DNA from 4 places in the Erwinia tasmaniensis Et1/99 genome. Region 1 is predicted to be linked to each of the others. Evidence: predicted binding sites of a transcription regulator. Region 1 holds the regulator's gene; each other region holds the start of a gene.

Region 1 (3,934 bases):
AGCAGCGGTGCCAGGGCTGGTGAAAGTGCGACCAGCGGCATGATGGTGGCAAAGACGCGATTCGCCTGCGCACCGCTGTAGCGATCGACGACAAGCGCCTGCCAGCTTACGGCTGCGGCACATACCCCTACCGCCTGCACAAAACGCCATGCCAACAGTGACGTCGCGGAGTCAACCCAAAGCATGGCGGCACAGCCTATAGCAAACAGGCTCAGTCCCATCAACAGTACCGGCTTACGGCCGATGCGGTCCGAAAGGGGGCCCCATATCAGCTGGGCGCAGGCAAATCCGGCAAGGAAAATGCTTAGGCTGGCGCTGATAGCCCCGGCCTGGGTGTCAAGATCCCGCTGCATTACGCCAAATGCTGGCAGGTACATATCGGTGGCGAGAAAGCCCAGCATGCTCAGCAGCGCCAGGTAAATCATAAAACCTTTCGAATTCATACAGATTTGCTCTTGTCATACGGTTTTTTTTGCTGGCGCAGTGTAATCGCGTGCGGGGCGGCCTGTGAAACGCTAATATTCGTTGACTGTTATGAAAATTTTTGAAGGCTGGATATGTGGTCTGAACATTCACTCGAAGTCATTGATGCCGTGGCCCGAACCGGAAGTTTCACCGCCGCTGCCGCTGAACTGCACCGCGTTCCTTCTGCGGTAAGCTATACGGTGCGTCAGCTGGAGGAGTGGCTGGCCGTCAGTTTATTTGAAAGGCGGCATCGTGACGTGGTGCTGACCGATGCCGGTCGTGTATTTAGCGAAGAGGCCAGATCTGTTATCAAAAAAATGCTTGCCACCCGTCGCCGTTGCCAACAGGTAGCAAACGGCTGGCGGGGGCAGCTCAATATCGCCGTTGATCGTATGGTCCGGCCATCGCGGACCCGGCAGCTGGTGGTGGATTTTTACCGCCATTTCCCAGATATGGAGCTGCATATCATGCCAGAAGTCTTCAACGGCGTTTGGGATGCGCTGGCGGACGGTCGCGCGGATGTGGCGATAGGCGCTACCCAGGCGATCCCGGTGGGGGGGCGTTTTGCGTTTCGGGATATGGGCAGCCTGAACTGGCGCTGCGTGGTCAATGCACAACATCCGTTAGTCGGACGGCCGGGGCTGCTGACGGAAGGATCGGTACGCGAGTGGCCTTCGCTGGTCATGGAAGATACCTCGCGTGCGCTACCCAAACGCACAACCTGGACGCTTGATAATCAACGGCGGCTGGTCGTTCCTGACTGGGAAAGTGCCTTTGACTGCCTGCGAGCGGGGTTGTGTGTTGGCATGGTTCCGGGACATTTTGCGCAGCCGTTATTACAGCAAAATATATTGTGTGAACTGACGCTGAGTTCGCCCTTCCCGGACAGCCCATGCTGCCTGACCTGGTCAGAGCAAAGCGCCTCACCGGCGCTGAGCTGGCTGCTGGAATATCTTGGTAGCACTGAAACCCTTAACGCCGAATGGTTGAGTGAGCAATCCAATACGACAGTGATACAAGATCAGCGGCGGTAGTCGCGGTAAGGGCCGTCCGCCACCGAGCGTCTTTCAATCAAAGTAGGGTACACTTCAATGGTTTGCGACTCTTCGCGCTTGCTGGTGATGCGGTCAAGTAACATATTGAATGCGGTTTCACCAAGACGCTCTTTCGGTTGGTGTACGGTGGTCAATGCCGGAGTGAAATAACGGGCGTTGCGCACGTTATCATAGCCAATGACCGAAATATCCTGGGGGACCCGCAGGCCCATTTCATCGGCTGCGCAGATTGCGCCCATTGCCATAATATCTCCGCCGCAGAAAACCGCGGTCGGGCGTTGTTTCTGCGCCAGGATTTGTTGCATCGCGCGGTAGCCGGATTCAGGTTCGAAATCTCCCTGTACCAGCCATTCTTCCCGCAGAACGATGCCCGCTTCAGTCAGAGCTTTCAAAAATCCCGCATGGCGTCCGCCACCGGTGTTGCGCTCCAGCTGGCCTGGGATGGCGGCAATATCCCGGTGTCCGCGTTCAATCAAATAGCGCCCGGCAAGATACCCGCCCTCAAACGCATTATCCAATACCGTATCGGTAAAATCACCGCGCGACTTGCCCCAGTCCATAACAACCATAGGAATATTGCGGTGATCTTCAAGCATTGAAATCAGCGCGTCCGGGTATTCAGAGCACATGACCAGCAGGCCATCAACACGTTTTTGCGCCATCATTGACAGGTAAGCCTGCTGCTTTTCTATATTGTTATGGGCGTTACCCAGGATCAGGGTATAGCCTTTGGCAAAGCAGCTGTTTTCTACCGCCTCAATGATTTCAGCAAAATAGGGGGCTTCACTTGATGTTGCCAGCAGACCAATCGTTTTGGTGTGGTTTACCTTGAGGCTGCGTGCTACGGCGCTGGGGGAGTAATGCAATTCTTTGATTGCAACCCACACCGCTTCACGGGTCTCATCGGCGACAAAGCGTGTTTTATTGATGACGTGAGACACGGTGGTGGTGGAAACACCGGCGCGCTTTGCCACATCCTTAATTGTTGCCATGTAAATCGTACTCCTGGTGTTATCAGTAACCCCCTGATAACCGGTTTGTTAAACGTTTGCCTTAGCCCAGGCTCTTCCCGTTGGGCCAGAATTATTGGGGTTGTCTAAAGGGGGCGGGAAGAGAAGAAATCTGCCCGCAACAGGGTGCACGGAACCGATCGCATCGGGTTTAGCGGCTGTTGCGCAAATTAAGAGGGGAATTCTATCAAGGCTGCGCAAAGAAAACGAGAATTTTGCCCGTAAGGACAGGAATTTTTGCTGGATCGGAACGTCACAATTCGCTCGCGAGGATGAAAATCGTCAGCCGCGTTCGGATCGACGGCTTTGGGGAGCTGCAGCATGAAAGGGGGGCGTGTCACGGGCCAGAGGGTCTGCTTGTGGCCCGCTGTGGAAAAAAGCCGCTAACGAATCGTTTTCGGTGTCATAACGCGACGAGCACCCACATAATGTTCCTGCCAGTAATCGTCGCTAAGCGCACTGACCTGAATGTCTTTTCCTGTCCTTGGCGACTGGATAAATTTATTTTCACCAAGATAAACCCCCACGTGGTCGGCTGAGCCTCTTCCGTTGATGCGGAAAAACACTAAATCACCTTTCTCAAGACGGTCACGTTTGATCGGAGCCGCATCGCGCAGGTGATACATTTCATTCGCGGTGCGTGGGATTTTAAATTTAACTAAATCTTTGTAGGCATACCAGACAAGCCCGCTGCAGTCGAACCCAGTCTTAGGGGAGCTGCCGCCCCACAGATAGGGCTTACCGAGCTGCCCCATTAGTTTACTGACTGCGGTTTCACGGGCTTTTTGATAACGAATGCGGTGTGCATTACTGAGTTTCAACGGGGCTGAGGGATCGACTTTGCCAACCTTAGCTAAACTGCTTTCCGCGCGCTGTCTGCCGTAATGCTTTTTCGGTGCTTTTTTTTTGCTAGCCGTACGACTTATCCGTGCGTTAACTTTCTTGCCTTTCAGCGCTGGCTGCTTAGTCGCCGCTTTCTTCGTGAGTTTGTGATCCTGCGCCGGAGTGAGATGTGCTGCTTTTGTGGGCTGTTTTGCTTTTTTAACCGGCTGCTCTTTGGCTTTTTTTGTCGGGGAGGCTTTAACCGGGCGTCGCTTGCGTCGTTCATCTTCTCGCGCGCTATTGCGATCGGCTTTATGCTGATTTGCATTGATGAGTGTGTGGGGCGATGCGTGCGCCATATTGAAAAATAGCTGAGCAAAGGCCAACAAGAAAAGCGTAAGGAATAAACGCATCATTTCCATTAACAGTTTATGCGTCGCAACGGTCAGCAACGCGATCGTAAGTAGTGGTTTCTGCGCGCAGGCAGAAAGTTGTAACGATTCTAAACTAACTGGAGAGCAAAGAGTAAGGCCTTTTTTGTTACAATAATACAGAACGAGTATATGATTCAATATTGAGCAC
Region 2 (3,934 bases), 740 kb from region 1:
ACGTAGCGACAGAGAAGGGCGCACGGCTGTATCAGCGCGATCGCGACTGGTCATATCAGGTTAACGGTGACGGCTGGTCTTTCCACGATGCTAATGGAAGCATTGAGCATTTGCCGCTGCCGCAGGTTCCCGTGCCTAACGCGGCTACCGCGCTCGCGGCGCTGCGCGCTTCAACCCTGAAGGTTGATGAGGCCATCATCCGCAACAGTCTGCACCAGGCGATCCTGCCAGGACGTTTTCAGACAGTGAGCGAATCACCCAGGGTCATCCTGGATGTGGCACACAATCCTCATGCTGCGAGCTATCTGGCCGGGCGTCTGGCCGAGATCAAAAAAGCGGGCAAAGTGCATGCGGTAGTGGGTATGCTGCACGATAAAGACATCGCCGGTACGCTGGCGTGCCTTGCCCCGCAGGTTGATTACTGGTACTGCGCACCGCTGGAAGGCCCGCGTGGCGCCAGCGCAGAGCAGCTTACGGCGCATCTCACCGCCGCGCGCTCATTTACCTCGGTCACCGCCGCTTGGCACGGTGCGTTAACGCAGGCGGATCAACAGGATATTGTGCTGGTGTGCGGCTCTTTCCACACCGTTGCGCAGGTAATGGAAACGATGGCAGCGGAGAATGGCAGTGGCAAGTAAGTTTCAAAACCGTTTAGTCGGCACCGTTATTATCGTTGCGCTGGGGGTGATCGTGCTGCCCGGCGTGCTTGATGGTCAAAAGAAACATTATAAAGAAGAGTTCGCCGCCATTCCCCTGGTGCCGAAAGCGGATGAACAGCCTGAAACCGAGATGGTGCCGTCGGTGACCCAGCCGCTGCCAGCCCAGGCACCGCATGACGGGCAAGTTACCGCAGCGGGAAATGATAATCCCTCGCAGGCGGAAAGCGGCTCGACCGTACCGGCTTCGAACAATCAGCCAACGGTGGTGACGCCGCCTCCGGTGCAACAGCAGGTTCAGCCACCTGGAGTGGTGGAGAAGCCAAAACCGCAGCCAAAACCGCAGCCTAAGCCTCAGTCCAGGCCGGTCGAAAAACCGCTTGAGAAACCGGTGGAAAAAGCCGAGCCGGTTGAAAAACCGAAACCGGTGAACAAACCGGAAGCGAAGCCAGAAGCCACGGTGGATAATTCTCCCCCACCTGCTGAAACGGCACCCGTGGGCCAGGCATATGTCGTACAGCTTGGCGCATTAAAAAATGCTGCCAAAGTCAATGAAATCGTGGCTCAACTGCGTCTGTCCGGCTATCGCGCCTTTACCGTCCCGGCAACGCCGGTGCAGGGGCAGATTACCCGTATTTACGTTGGGCCTGACGCGTCCAAAGCAAAAATGCAGGCCGCCATTGGCGCGCTACAGGGTATTTCCGGGCTGGGTGGCGTGGTGAAACCTTACGGAACGCATTAATGGTTTTGCTCGTTCCGCTCCACAGGCCAGGGCTATTATTGCGATAGCGAACGTCATATGCGCCCGAAGTTGCTACACGGCAACTTCGGGCGTTGTGCATGATGACAGAGGCAAATCAAGGTATTGCGTCAGGGGATGCGGGTAAGTCAGAAAGACTGCCGCCAGCGGTTTTTTTAAACCCAGGGTTTAATTTAAATTCGCACGGTAAAACCCCTACGCAAACGTTTTCTTTTTCTGTTAGAATTCGCCCCGAACTGCGGCTGAGTCTCTCAAGAGGCAGTCCGGGGCAGGGTCACTGGAAGTGTTTATGGTCTGGATAGATTACGTCATTATTGCGGTTATCGGTTTTTCGGCTCTTGTCAGCCTGATCCGTGGGTTTGTTCGGGAAGCACTTTCCCTGGTGACCTGGGGATGCGCATTTTTTGTCGCCAGTCATTATTACGCCTTCCTTGCCGTCTGGTTCACTGGATTTGAAGATGAACTGGTTCGGAATGGGATAGCCATTGCGCTGCTGTTTGTCGCCACGTTAATTGTCGGGGCGATCGTCAACTACGTGATTGGCTCTCTGGTTGAAAAAACCGGTCTGTCGGGCACCGACAGGGTTCTGGGCGTCTGTTTCGGGGCATTACGTGGCGTGCTGATCGTGTCCGCCATGCTGTTTTTCCTTGATACGTTCACCGGTTTTTCCAAAAGTGCGGACTGGCAACAGTCCCAGCTGATCCCCCAGTTCAGTTATATCATCAGGTGGTTTTTTGATTACCTGAAAAGCACGTCGAGTTTTTTGCCCCGGTAATTGCACCGGGGTCGCGGCTTATGAGGAAATATCAATATGTGCGGTATTGTCGGGATCGCCGGTTTCATGCCGGTCAACCAGTCTATTTATGACGCGTTAACGGTGCTTCAGCATCGCGGGCAGGATGCCGCAGGCATCGTGACCATTGATGCATTAAATTGCTTCCGTCTGCGTAAAGCAAATGGCCTGGTCAGCGATGTATTTGAAGCCCGCCACATGCAGCGTATGCAGGGCAATATGGGCATTGGCCATGTGCGCTACCCGACGGCTGGCAGCTCCAGCGCTTCTGAAGCTCAGCCCTTTTATGTGAACTCCCCGTACGGTATTACCCTTGCGCACAATGGCAACCTGACTAACGCCCACGAGCTGCGCAAAGCGCTGTTCGAAAGCGGCCGCCGTCATGTGAATACCACGTCAGATTCTGAAATTCTGCTCAATATTTTTGCGCAGGAAGTGGATCGCTTCCAGCACTACCCGCTGGAGGCTGACAACATCTTCGCCGCTATTGCGGCGGTGCATCAGAAGGTGCGCGGAGCTTACGCCTGCGTGGCGATGATTATTGGCCACGGGCTGGTTGCGTTCCGCGATCCTAACGGCATTCGTCCGCTGGTGATCGGCAAGCGCCCGATGGCCGACGGCCGGATCGAATATATGGTGGCCTCGGAAAGCGTGGCGCTGGATACGTTGGGCTTTGAGTTCCTGCGTGATGTGGCGCCGGGTGAAGCGGTATACGTGACGGAAAAAGGCCAGCTGTTTACCCGTCAGTGTGCTGAAAATCCTAAATGCAATCCGTGTCTGTTCGAATATGTCTACTTCGCTCGTCCGGACTCGTTCCTTGACAAGATTTCCGTCTACAGCGCCCGCGTGCGGATGGGCACCAAGCTCGGTGCCAAGATCGCCCGGCAATGGGAAGATCTTGATATCGATGTAGTGATCCCAATCCCTGAAACCTCCTGTGATATTGCGCTGGAGATGGCGCGTATTCTGGACAAGCCATACCGTCAGGGCTTCGTGAAAAATCGCTACGTGGGCCGCACCTTTATTATGCCCGGTCAGCACCTGCGCCGCAGCGCGGTTCGCCGCAAGCTGAACGCTAACCGCGCCGAGTTCCGTGGTAAAAACGTGCTGCTGGTGGATGACTCTATCGTGCGCGGCACCACCTCTGAACAGATTATTGAGATGGCGCGCGAAGCGGGAGCAAAGAAGGTTTACCTGGCTTCAGCGGCACCGGAAATCCGCTTCCCGAACGTTTACGGCATTGATATGCCTAGCGCAACGGAGCTGATTGCTCACGGGCGCGAAGTTGAGGAGATCCGCCAGCTGATCGGTGCTGATGCGCTGATCTTCCAGGATCTGAGTGACCTGATTGATGCGGTGCGCGAAGAAAACCCAGATATTACGCAGTTTGAGTGTTCGGTATTCGACGGGATCTACGTCACTAAAGATGTCGATCAGCAGTATCTTGAGTACCTGCAATCCTTGCGCAACGATGATGCTAAAGCGATGCAGCGTCAGAATGAAGTGGAAAACCTGGAAATGCATAACGAAGGCTAAGCGCGTTGTGTTGTAAGCAGGTAACATGAGCCGGAAGCGATTCCGGCTCATTTTTTTTTAAGGACAGGGTATGAAACGACTCATTATTGGTATCTCTGGCGCCAGCGGGGTGATTTACGGCATACGCATGCTGCAAATCCTGCAACAGGTGGCAGACGTTGAAACGCATCTGATAATGAGCCAGGCGGC
Region 3 (3,934 bases), 930 kb from region 1:
AAGGTGCGCGCTCACGCTGGCACAGCGCGTCGAACAACGCCAGGCTTGTCGGGGCAACGGCCAGCACGTAACGCTCCTGGGATTCGTTACACCATACTTCCAGCGGGCTCATGCCCGGTTCGTCATTGAGAATATCGCGCAGATTAAAGCGTCCGCCGCGCTCACCGTCGCTCACCAGTTCCGGCATGGCGTTAGACAGGCCGCCTGCGCCAACATCGTGAATAAACAGGATCGGGTTCTCTTCCCCCAGCTGCCAGCAGCGGTCAATCACTTCCTGACAGCGGCGCTCCATTTCCGGGTTATCACGCTGTACGGAGGCAAAGTCGAGGTCTGCGTCAGACTGGCCGGAGGCCATTGACGACGCCGCACCGCCGCCGAGGCCGATATTCATCGCCGGGCCACCCAGCACGATAAGCTTGGCTCCCACGCTAATTTCGCCTTTCTGAACGTGATCGGCACGAATATTACCGATACCGCCCGCCAGCATAATCGGCTTGTGGTAGCCGCGCAGCTCGCTGCCGTTGTGGCTGTTCACGCGCTCCTCATAGGTGCGGAAGTAGCCGGTCAACGCCGGGCGGCCAAATTCGTTGTTAAAGGCCGCCCCGCCCAACGGGCCGTCGGTCATGATATCCAGCGCGGTGACGATGCGATCCGGCTTGCCGAAATCCTCTTCCCAGGGCTGTTCAAAGCCGGGAATACGCAGATTGGATACCGAGAAACCGACCAGACCCGCTTTCGGTTTCGCACCGCGTCCGGTAGCGCCTTCGTCACGAATTTCACCGCCGGAGCCGGTTGCGGCTCCCGGCCACGGGGAGATGGCGGTCGGGTGGTTGTGCGTTTCCACCTTCATCAGAATGTGCGCATCTTCCTGATGGAAGTCATATCGCCCCTGCGGATCGGCGTAAAAGCGCCCCACCTTTGAGCCTTCCATCACCGCGGCATTGTCTTTATAGGCTGACAGCACATGGTCCGGGGTTTTCTCAAAGGTGTTCTTAATCATCTTGAACAGCGATTTAGGCTGCTGCTCACCGTCAATCACCCAGTCGGCATTGAAAATTTTGTGACGGCAGTGCTCGGAGTTAGCCTGGGCAAACATATACAGTTCGATATCGTTCGGGTTGCGGCCCAGTTTTTCAAACGCCGCCAGCAGGTAGTCAATCTCGTCTTCCGCCAGGGCCAGGCCCAGTTTGATATTGGCCTGAACCAGCGCGTTGCGGCCTTCGCCCAGCACATCGACGCTTTGCAGCGGAGCGGGCTGATGGTGCGCAAACAGCGCTTCGGCCTGCTGGAAATCGCTGAACACGGTTTCCATCATGCGGTCATGCAGCAGCGCCGTGAGCTGCTCCCACTGTGACTGCGTTAGCTGCGGGGCCTTAATGTAGAAGGCCATACCGCGTTCCAGGCGGATCACCTGCGGCAGCGAGCAGTTATGAGCGATATCCGTCGCTTTCGAAGACCACGGCGAAAGCGTACCGGGACGCGGAGTCACCAGCAGCAGACGGCCTTCCGGGGTATGCTCAGTGAGAGAGGGGCCATATTTCAGCAGGCGCTGCAGGCGTGACTTTTCATCCGCGCTGAGAGGCGCGCTGACATCGGCAAAATGGACGTACTCGGCGTAAATGTCACTCACCGGCAGGTGAGCGTCCTGAAAGCGGGTCAGCAGTTTGTTAATACGAAATGCCGACAGAGCGGGCGAACCACGCAGAATTTCCATCATTAAAGATCTCTCGTCTCGAGCGCCGGGCGACGCTACATTGGGCGCAACAGGGAAAACCGGCGCTATTATAGAGAATCCCCACCCGTTACGAAACCGTTTGCGCTGAATTTAGTGGCGACCAATGCTGCCTAAAAAACACACTAAAGTTGTTGAATTCTGTTGCACCGATGCCCGTAGTTAAGCAAAATGCTCCACGCTCAGGGCCGATTACAGACCATAAATACTGCCTTATAAGACAGACGCCTGAGAAAAATCGAGAGATAACTATTTGAAACGCCTTAGGTTTAATTATCTGCTGATCGGACTAATCACCGTGCTGCTTGCGCTGGCACTGTGGCCATCGATCCCGTGGTATGGCGGCTCAACCGATCGCATCGCGCAGATTAAATCGCGTGGAGAGCTGCGTATCAGCACCATAAATTCCCCGCTGACTTACTACACCGTCAATCAATCTCCGGCCGGTATGGACTACGAGCTGGCAAAACGCTTCGCCGATTATTTAGGGGTCAGGCTGGTGGTCACCGTACGTCCGAACCTGGCCGACCTGTTTGACGATTTGGCCGATGATAAGGCCGATATCCTGGCTGCCGGTTTAATCTACAACAGGGAGCGACTCAAGCGTTTCCGCGCCGGCCCGTCCTATTATTCGGTTTCACAGCAGCTGGTGTACCGCATCGGCACATCTCGTCCGAAAAATCTCGGCGATCTTAAAGGCCGCCTGACGGTGGCTTCAGGCTCAGCCTATCTGTCGTCGCTGCGAGAGATTAAAGATCGTCAGTACCCGGATCTTGACTGGGCGGTCTCAACCGATCGGACCCCGGACGGGTTATTACAGGCCGTAGCGGATGGAAAGATCGACTACACCATCGCAGATTCGGTGTCGATCGGGTTGATGCAGCGTATCCACCCGCAGCTGACGGTAGCGTTTGATATTACTGAAGAAGAAGCCGTCACCTGGTACACTCAGCAGGAGGCGAATGACAGCCTTAACGCCGCGATGCTCGATTTCTTCAGCAAGATGTCAGAAGAAGGTGTCATTGCCCGCCTTGATGAAAAATATCTTGGCCACGTCGGCACCTTTGATTATGTCGATACCCGCACTTTCTTACGTTCTATCGACGAAACGCTGCCGGATATCCGTAGGCTGTTTGAGAAATACGCCAAGAAGATTGACTGGCGACTGCTGGCGGCGATCTCGTATCAGGAGTCGCACTGGGATCCGCTGGCCACCTCCCCCACCGGGGTTCGCGGCATGATGATGCTCACGCGCAGTACGGCCGACAGCCTGAACGTCAGCGATCGTACCGATGCGGAGCAGAGCATTCGTGGCGGCAGTGAATATATGACGCACATGATGGAAAAAGTCCCATCGGGCGTGCCTGAAGATGAGCGAATATGGTTCGCGCTGGCGGCCTACAACATGGGCTACGCCCATATGCTTGACGCGCGTAAGCTGACGGAAAAACAGAAGGGCGATCCGAACAGCTGGGCGGATGTCAAAGTAAGGTTGCCGATGCTTAGCCAGAAACGCTACTACAGCCAGACGACCTACGGCTATGCCCGTGGCCATGAGGCATACGCCTACGTGGAGAATATCCGCAAATACCAGCTCAGCCTGGTCGGTTATCTGCAGGATCGCGAGAGGAAGCTGGCGCAAAAAATGGCTGCCGAGGCCGAGCTTCGCCAGGCCTATCCGGCAGTAGAACCTGATGCAGCCTTAAATCCCGTCAGTGCTTTGCCGCTGCCGTAGCGCTTTTTTCTCAGCCCGGCGCTGGCGAAAAAATTCGCTCAGCATTGCGGCGCATTCATCGGCCAGCACGCCACAGTCCACCCGCACGCGGTGGTTCATTCCAGGGTGCCCCAGCACATCAAGCAATGAACCGGCCGCACCGGTTTTCGCATCGCGCGCGCCATATACCAACCGCCCTACACGGCCGTGTACCATCGCACCGGCACACATGACGCAAGGCTCAAGGGTGACATAGAGCGTGGTGTCCATCAGACGGTAATTTTCAATCACTTTTCCCCCCTGACGCAGGGCCATCATTTCAGCATGCGCCGTCGGGTCATGATGGCCAATAGGGCGATTCCATCCCTCGCCAATAACCTGACCATCCAGCACCAGCACCGCACCCACCGGCACCTCACCCTCATTCCAGGCTCGGCGAGCCAGCTGAAGCGCGTGGCGCATCCAGTATTCATCATTACGATCGGTCA
Region 4 (3,934 bases), 1.4 Mb from region 1:
AGGCCGCCGATTGCCACCTTCAGAAATTCCAGCGTAGCGCCGGAAACGGTAAACACCATGGTTCCCATCGTCACGGCCACGGCAAACTTCATGGATACCAGGCCGGAAGCGTCGTTCATCAGCGCTTCGCCCTGCAAAATACCCATGATTTTTTTCGGGATGCGCCCCTCCCCCACAATGCCGGAAAGCGCCACGGCATCGGTCGGAGAGAGCACGGCGGCCAGGGCAAAGGCAGGCAGCAGCGGAATACCCGGCACCAGCCAGTAAATCAGATAGCCAATTCCGACCACGGTGATCAGTACCAGCACCAGCGCCAGCCCGAGGATCTCGCGACCGTGGTGCAAAAATTCGCTGGTTGGGGTTTTCCAGCCGTCGGCAAACAGCAACGGCGGAATAAACAGAACTAAAAACAGCTCCGGATCAAAGTCAACATGCAGGCCGAACGTTGGCCAGGCAAGCAGCGCCCCCATGGCAATTTGCACCAGCGGCAGGGGAATTTGAAATGGAATGATTCGTGCGGCCACGCCTGACAACGAGACAACCAGTGTCAGAATGAGGATGGTAAAGAAGATTTCCATGTTTTCCTTTCTTATACGTCTTCCTGTGGGATTCAGGCAATACGGACATGGCGATGAACATGCCCACTCGATAGTAAAGCAAATTCATCGGGCATTGAAAAACAGGAAGTGCGTTAAGAGGGAAAATTCAGCAGCATCTGAAGCCGGGGCCGCAAGCTGCGACCCCAAACTGCATCAGATAGCCCATCCACCGGCATAAAATGCCACCAGGGCGATACCAATGATCAGGGTGCCGCCATTCAACTTGCGCCACTCACCGGCGACAATGCGCCCAACGATCAGCGATCCGAAGCCAAGCATAATTCCGGTCACGATATTGCAGGTCAGCACAATAAATACCGCCGCCAGCAGGCCAGACATCGCATCGACAAAATCGTTGAAATCAATTTTAGACACGTTGCTGAGCATCAGCAGCCCGACATACATCAGTGCGGGTGCGGTAGCATAGCCCGGCACCAGGTAGGCCAAAGGTGACAGGAACAGAATAAGCAGGAACAACACGCCGACCACCACCGCCGTCAGGCCGGTTTTACCGCCCGCTGCCGTACCCGCCGCCGACTCAATATAGACCGCCGCCGGAGCCGCCCCCACGAGACCGGAGAAAATACTGCTCAGTGAGTCGCTGGTCAGCGCCTTTCCGCCGCTAATAATTTGGTTGTTTTTGTCCAACAAATTGGCCTGGCCCGCCACGGCGCGAATAGTCCCGGTGGCATCAAACACCGCCGTCATCACCAGGGCCAGTACGCTTGGCAGCACCGCGGGCTTCAGCGCGCCGAGAATATCCAGGCTAAACACCAGGGAGTTGCCCTGCGCGTCGCTCAGACTTGGCATCGAAAACAGCCCCTGATAGCGCACGGCGGGATCAAAGATCAGCCCGATGATTGAAATCGCAATAATGGTCAGCAATATACCGCCGGGAACGCGCAGCTTTTCCAGGCCAAAAATCACCGCCAGGCCCAGCAACGTCATCACGATGGGGAAAGAGGGAAAGTGGCCTAACGCCACCGGCAGTCCTGGTCCCGGATTTTTTATCACCAGGCCAACACCGTCTGCCGCGATCAGCAGGAGAAAAAGCCCGATGCCAACGCCGGTGCCGTGTGCGACACCCATCGGTAAATTACGCAAAATCCAGGCACGAATACCGGTCGCAGAGATCAGGGTAAACAGCACCCCCATCAGGAACACGGCGCCCAGCGCCACCGGCAAACTAATATGCTGGCCCAGAACCAGACTGAAGGCGGTAAACGCCGTCAGTGACAGCGCACAGCCAATGGCCATCGGCAGATTGGCCCACAGCCCCATCAACAACGAGCCAAACCCGGCCACCAGGCAGGTCGCGACAAAGACGGCGGCCGGCGGAAAGCCTGCTTTTCCCAACATCGACGGTACGACGATCACAGAGTAAACCATTGCCAGGAAGGTCGTCAGGCCAGCAATCACTTCCTGGCGCACGCTACTGCCGCGTGCCGAAATTTTGAACCAGGCGTCTAAAGAGCCGCTGGCGGGTTGAGAAGGAGTAGACATAGTAATCCTCTGAGCTTTCTTATGAGTTATAGCGGCGTGGTATCGCGGCGGCCCCGCAGCGATCGACGTTTGCATCCCTGGTGCAATATTCGCGGTAAAAGTGCCTCATGGCGAGGCGTCACCGGATTAAAGGCAAACGTTTTCTAATTCACGCATAAAAACGCGTATTTGATATTACGCATCATTGTTGCCGCAGGTATACACCCGCCCAGAACTGTGGCTGAGGCTGAGGCTGATGAGCCGCCAACAGTACTGAGGTTTTCAAGATGACAGTTTTTTTGCAGGCAAACGATTATCCAGTGTTTTATGCCGTACTTTCAACACCTGTTCGCGCTTAAATGGCATTCTCTGAAAATGCACTATACCTGCCGTCAGCGTGAACAGAGTACCGGGAAAGGCCCCGGTACTCTGCAAGGATTTTCTTATGGCCGCTATCCGGTAAGGGAGGAGGTGAAACGTTCTCTGTTAACAGGGGAAAAGATTGTCACGAGAGAGTAATCTCTCCCCCTTTCTCCAGCGCGCGCTGCCAGGCCGCACGCTGCTGCACTTTCTCCAGCCAGGCCTGGATCGCCGGGCTATCAGCGGCACCGCCACGGGCGGAAAACGCCTGCAGGGGAAAGCTCATTTGCACATCGGCAATGCTGAATCGACTGCCGGCAAACCACTCATGGCTGGCCAAATGCTGCTCGATAAACTGGCGATGGTTAGCCAACTGGGGATCGATATAGCCCTTCTGCACCCCTTTACCGAAGGCGCTGCCTATCGGCCGCAGCAGCCACGGTACCGGCGCTTTGCCCATCCGGCTAAAGATCAGCTTCATCACCAGCAGCGGCATTAATGACCCTTCAGCATAGTGCAGCCAGTAACGTGATTGCAGGATCTCTTCGTCGTCAAAAAGTTTTAGCCGATGTTCAGGATCATATTGTGCTTCCAGATACTCCAGAATCGCCCCGGACTCCGCAACAACGCGATGATCATCGGTAATAACGGGAGATTTTCCCAACGGATGCACTTTTTTTAGCGCTTCGGGGGCCAACATGCTGGCCTCACGCTGATAGCGCTTGATCTGATACGGCACTTCCAGCTCTTCCAGCAGCCAAAGCACGCGCTGCGAACGTGAATTGTTCAAATGGTGCACGGTGATCATCATCACTCCTTACTCGCGGTAATCAAACCATCAGTATAGGAGTTCAGACGCTTTTCACATCCAGCAGTATTGCCCCCGTGCCCTGTTCACTCAGGCGGTCGTCAGGATTACGCAGCGGGCAATCCTCCATCGACAGGCAGCCGCAGCCGATGCAGCCGTCGAGATCGTCCCGAAGGTGGGTCAGCGTTTCGATGCGCCTGTCCAGCTCATCACGCCACTGTTGTGACAGCACCGCCCACTCCCTGGTGGTCATCCGTTTACCGGGAGAATACTGCATCAGGCTATCGCCGATGGTGGCGAGTGGAATGCCAATGCGCTGGGCAATTTTAATCACCGCAACGCGACGCAGTACGTCACGAGTGTAGCGCCGCTGGTTACCCGCATTGCGATAGCTGCTAATTAGTCCTTTGCTTTCATAGAAATGCAGCGCCGAAACCGCCACGCCACAGCGCTGCGCTACATCGCCCGGAGTTAGTTCGCGCTTATTGGGGTTATGGATATTTTTTTTCATTTAGCACTTTACCTCAAGTTAACTTGAGGAATTATACTCACCGACCATTGAGACCGCGAGAAGGATCGGTCCGTTTTCACCAGACTGGGAGAAAAGTGCATGCATGACGACATCATTAATACCCTGACCCACTGGATCGACAACAATCTGGGTAAAAACCTGTCGATTGATGAA

The links. Region 1 encodes PurR, which represses purine synthesis genes. Its sites were predicted from a motif close to CANGCAAACGTTTGCNTG; they were not measured.
Region 2: cvpA (colicin V production protein) is a predicted target of PurR. The motif match lies at 1,613-1,630, and genes of this name have one in related genera.
Region 3: purL (phosphoribosylformylglycinamidine synthase) is a predicted target of PurR. The motif match lies at 1,804-1,821, and genes of this name have one in related genera.
Region 4: ETA_RS16575 (NCS2 family permease) is a predicted target of PurR. The motif match lies at 2,232-2,249, and genes of this name have one in related genera.

Annotation. Positions count from the first base shown of each region.
Region 1 is NC_010694.1:2,048,196-2,052,129, reverse strand. Features, by position in the region: gene punC (purine nucleoside transporter PunC) at 1-443, opposite strand, end outside; gene punR (DNA-binding transcriptional activator PunR) at 558-1,499, shown strand; gene purR (HTH-type transcriptional repressor PurR) at 1,487-2,512, opposite strand; gene ETA_RS10140 (C40 family peptidase) at 2,914-3,765, opposite strand.
Region 2 is NC_010694.1:1,306,275-1,310,208, forward strand. Features, by position in the region: gene folC (bifunctional tetrahydrofolate synthase/dihydrofolate synthase) at 1-638, shown strand, start outside; gene dedD (cell division protein DedD) at 628-1,398, shown strand; gene cvpA (colicin V production protein) at 1,706-2,191, shown strand; gene purF (amidophosphoribosyltransferase) at 2,228-3,745, shown strand; gene ETA_RS06970 (UbiX family flavin prenyltransferase) at 3,816-3,934, shown strand, end outside.
Region 3 is NC_010694.1:1,114,286-1,118,219, reverse strand. Features, by position in the region: gene purL (phosphoribosylformylglycinamidine synthase) at 1-1,717, opposite strand, end outside; gene mltF (membrane-bound lytic murein transglycosylase MltF) at 1,986-3,467, shown strand; gene tadA (tRNA adenosine(34) deaminase TadA) at 3,435-3,934, opposite strand, start outside.
Region 4 is NC_010694.1:3,441,504-3,445,437, forward strand. Features, by position in the region: gene ETA_RS16570 (Na+/H+ antiporter) at 1-578, opposite strand, end outside; gene ETA_RS16575 (NCS2 family permease) at 753-2,102, opposite strand; gene ETA_RS16580 (glutathione S-transferase family protein) at 2,587-3,249, opposite strand; gene soxR (redox-sensitive transcriptional activator SoxR) at 3,293-3,760, opposite strand; gene soxS (superoxide response transcriptional regulator SoxS) at 3,860-3,934, shown strand, end outside.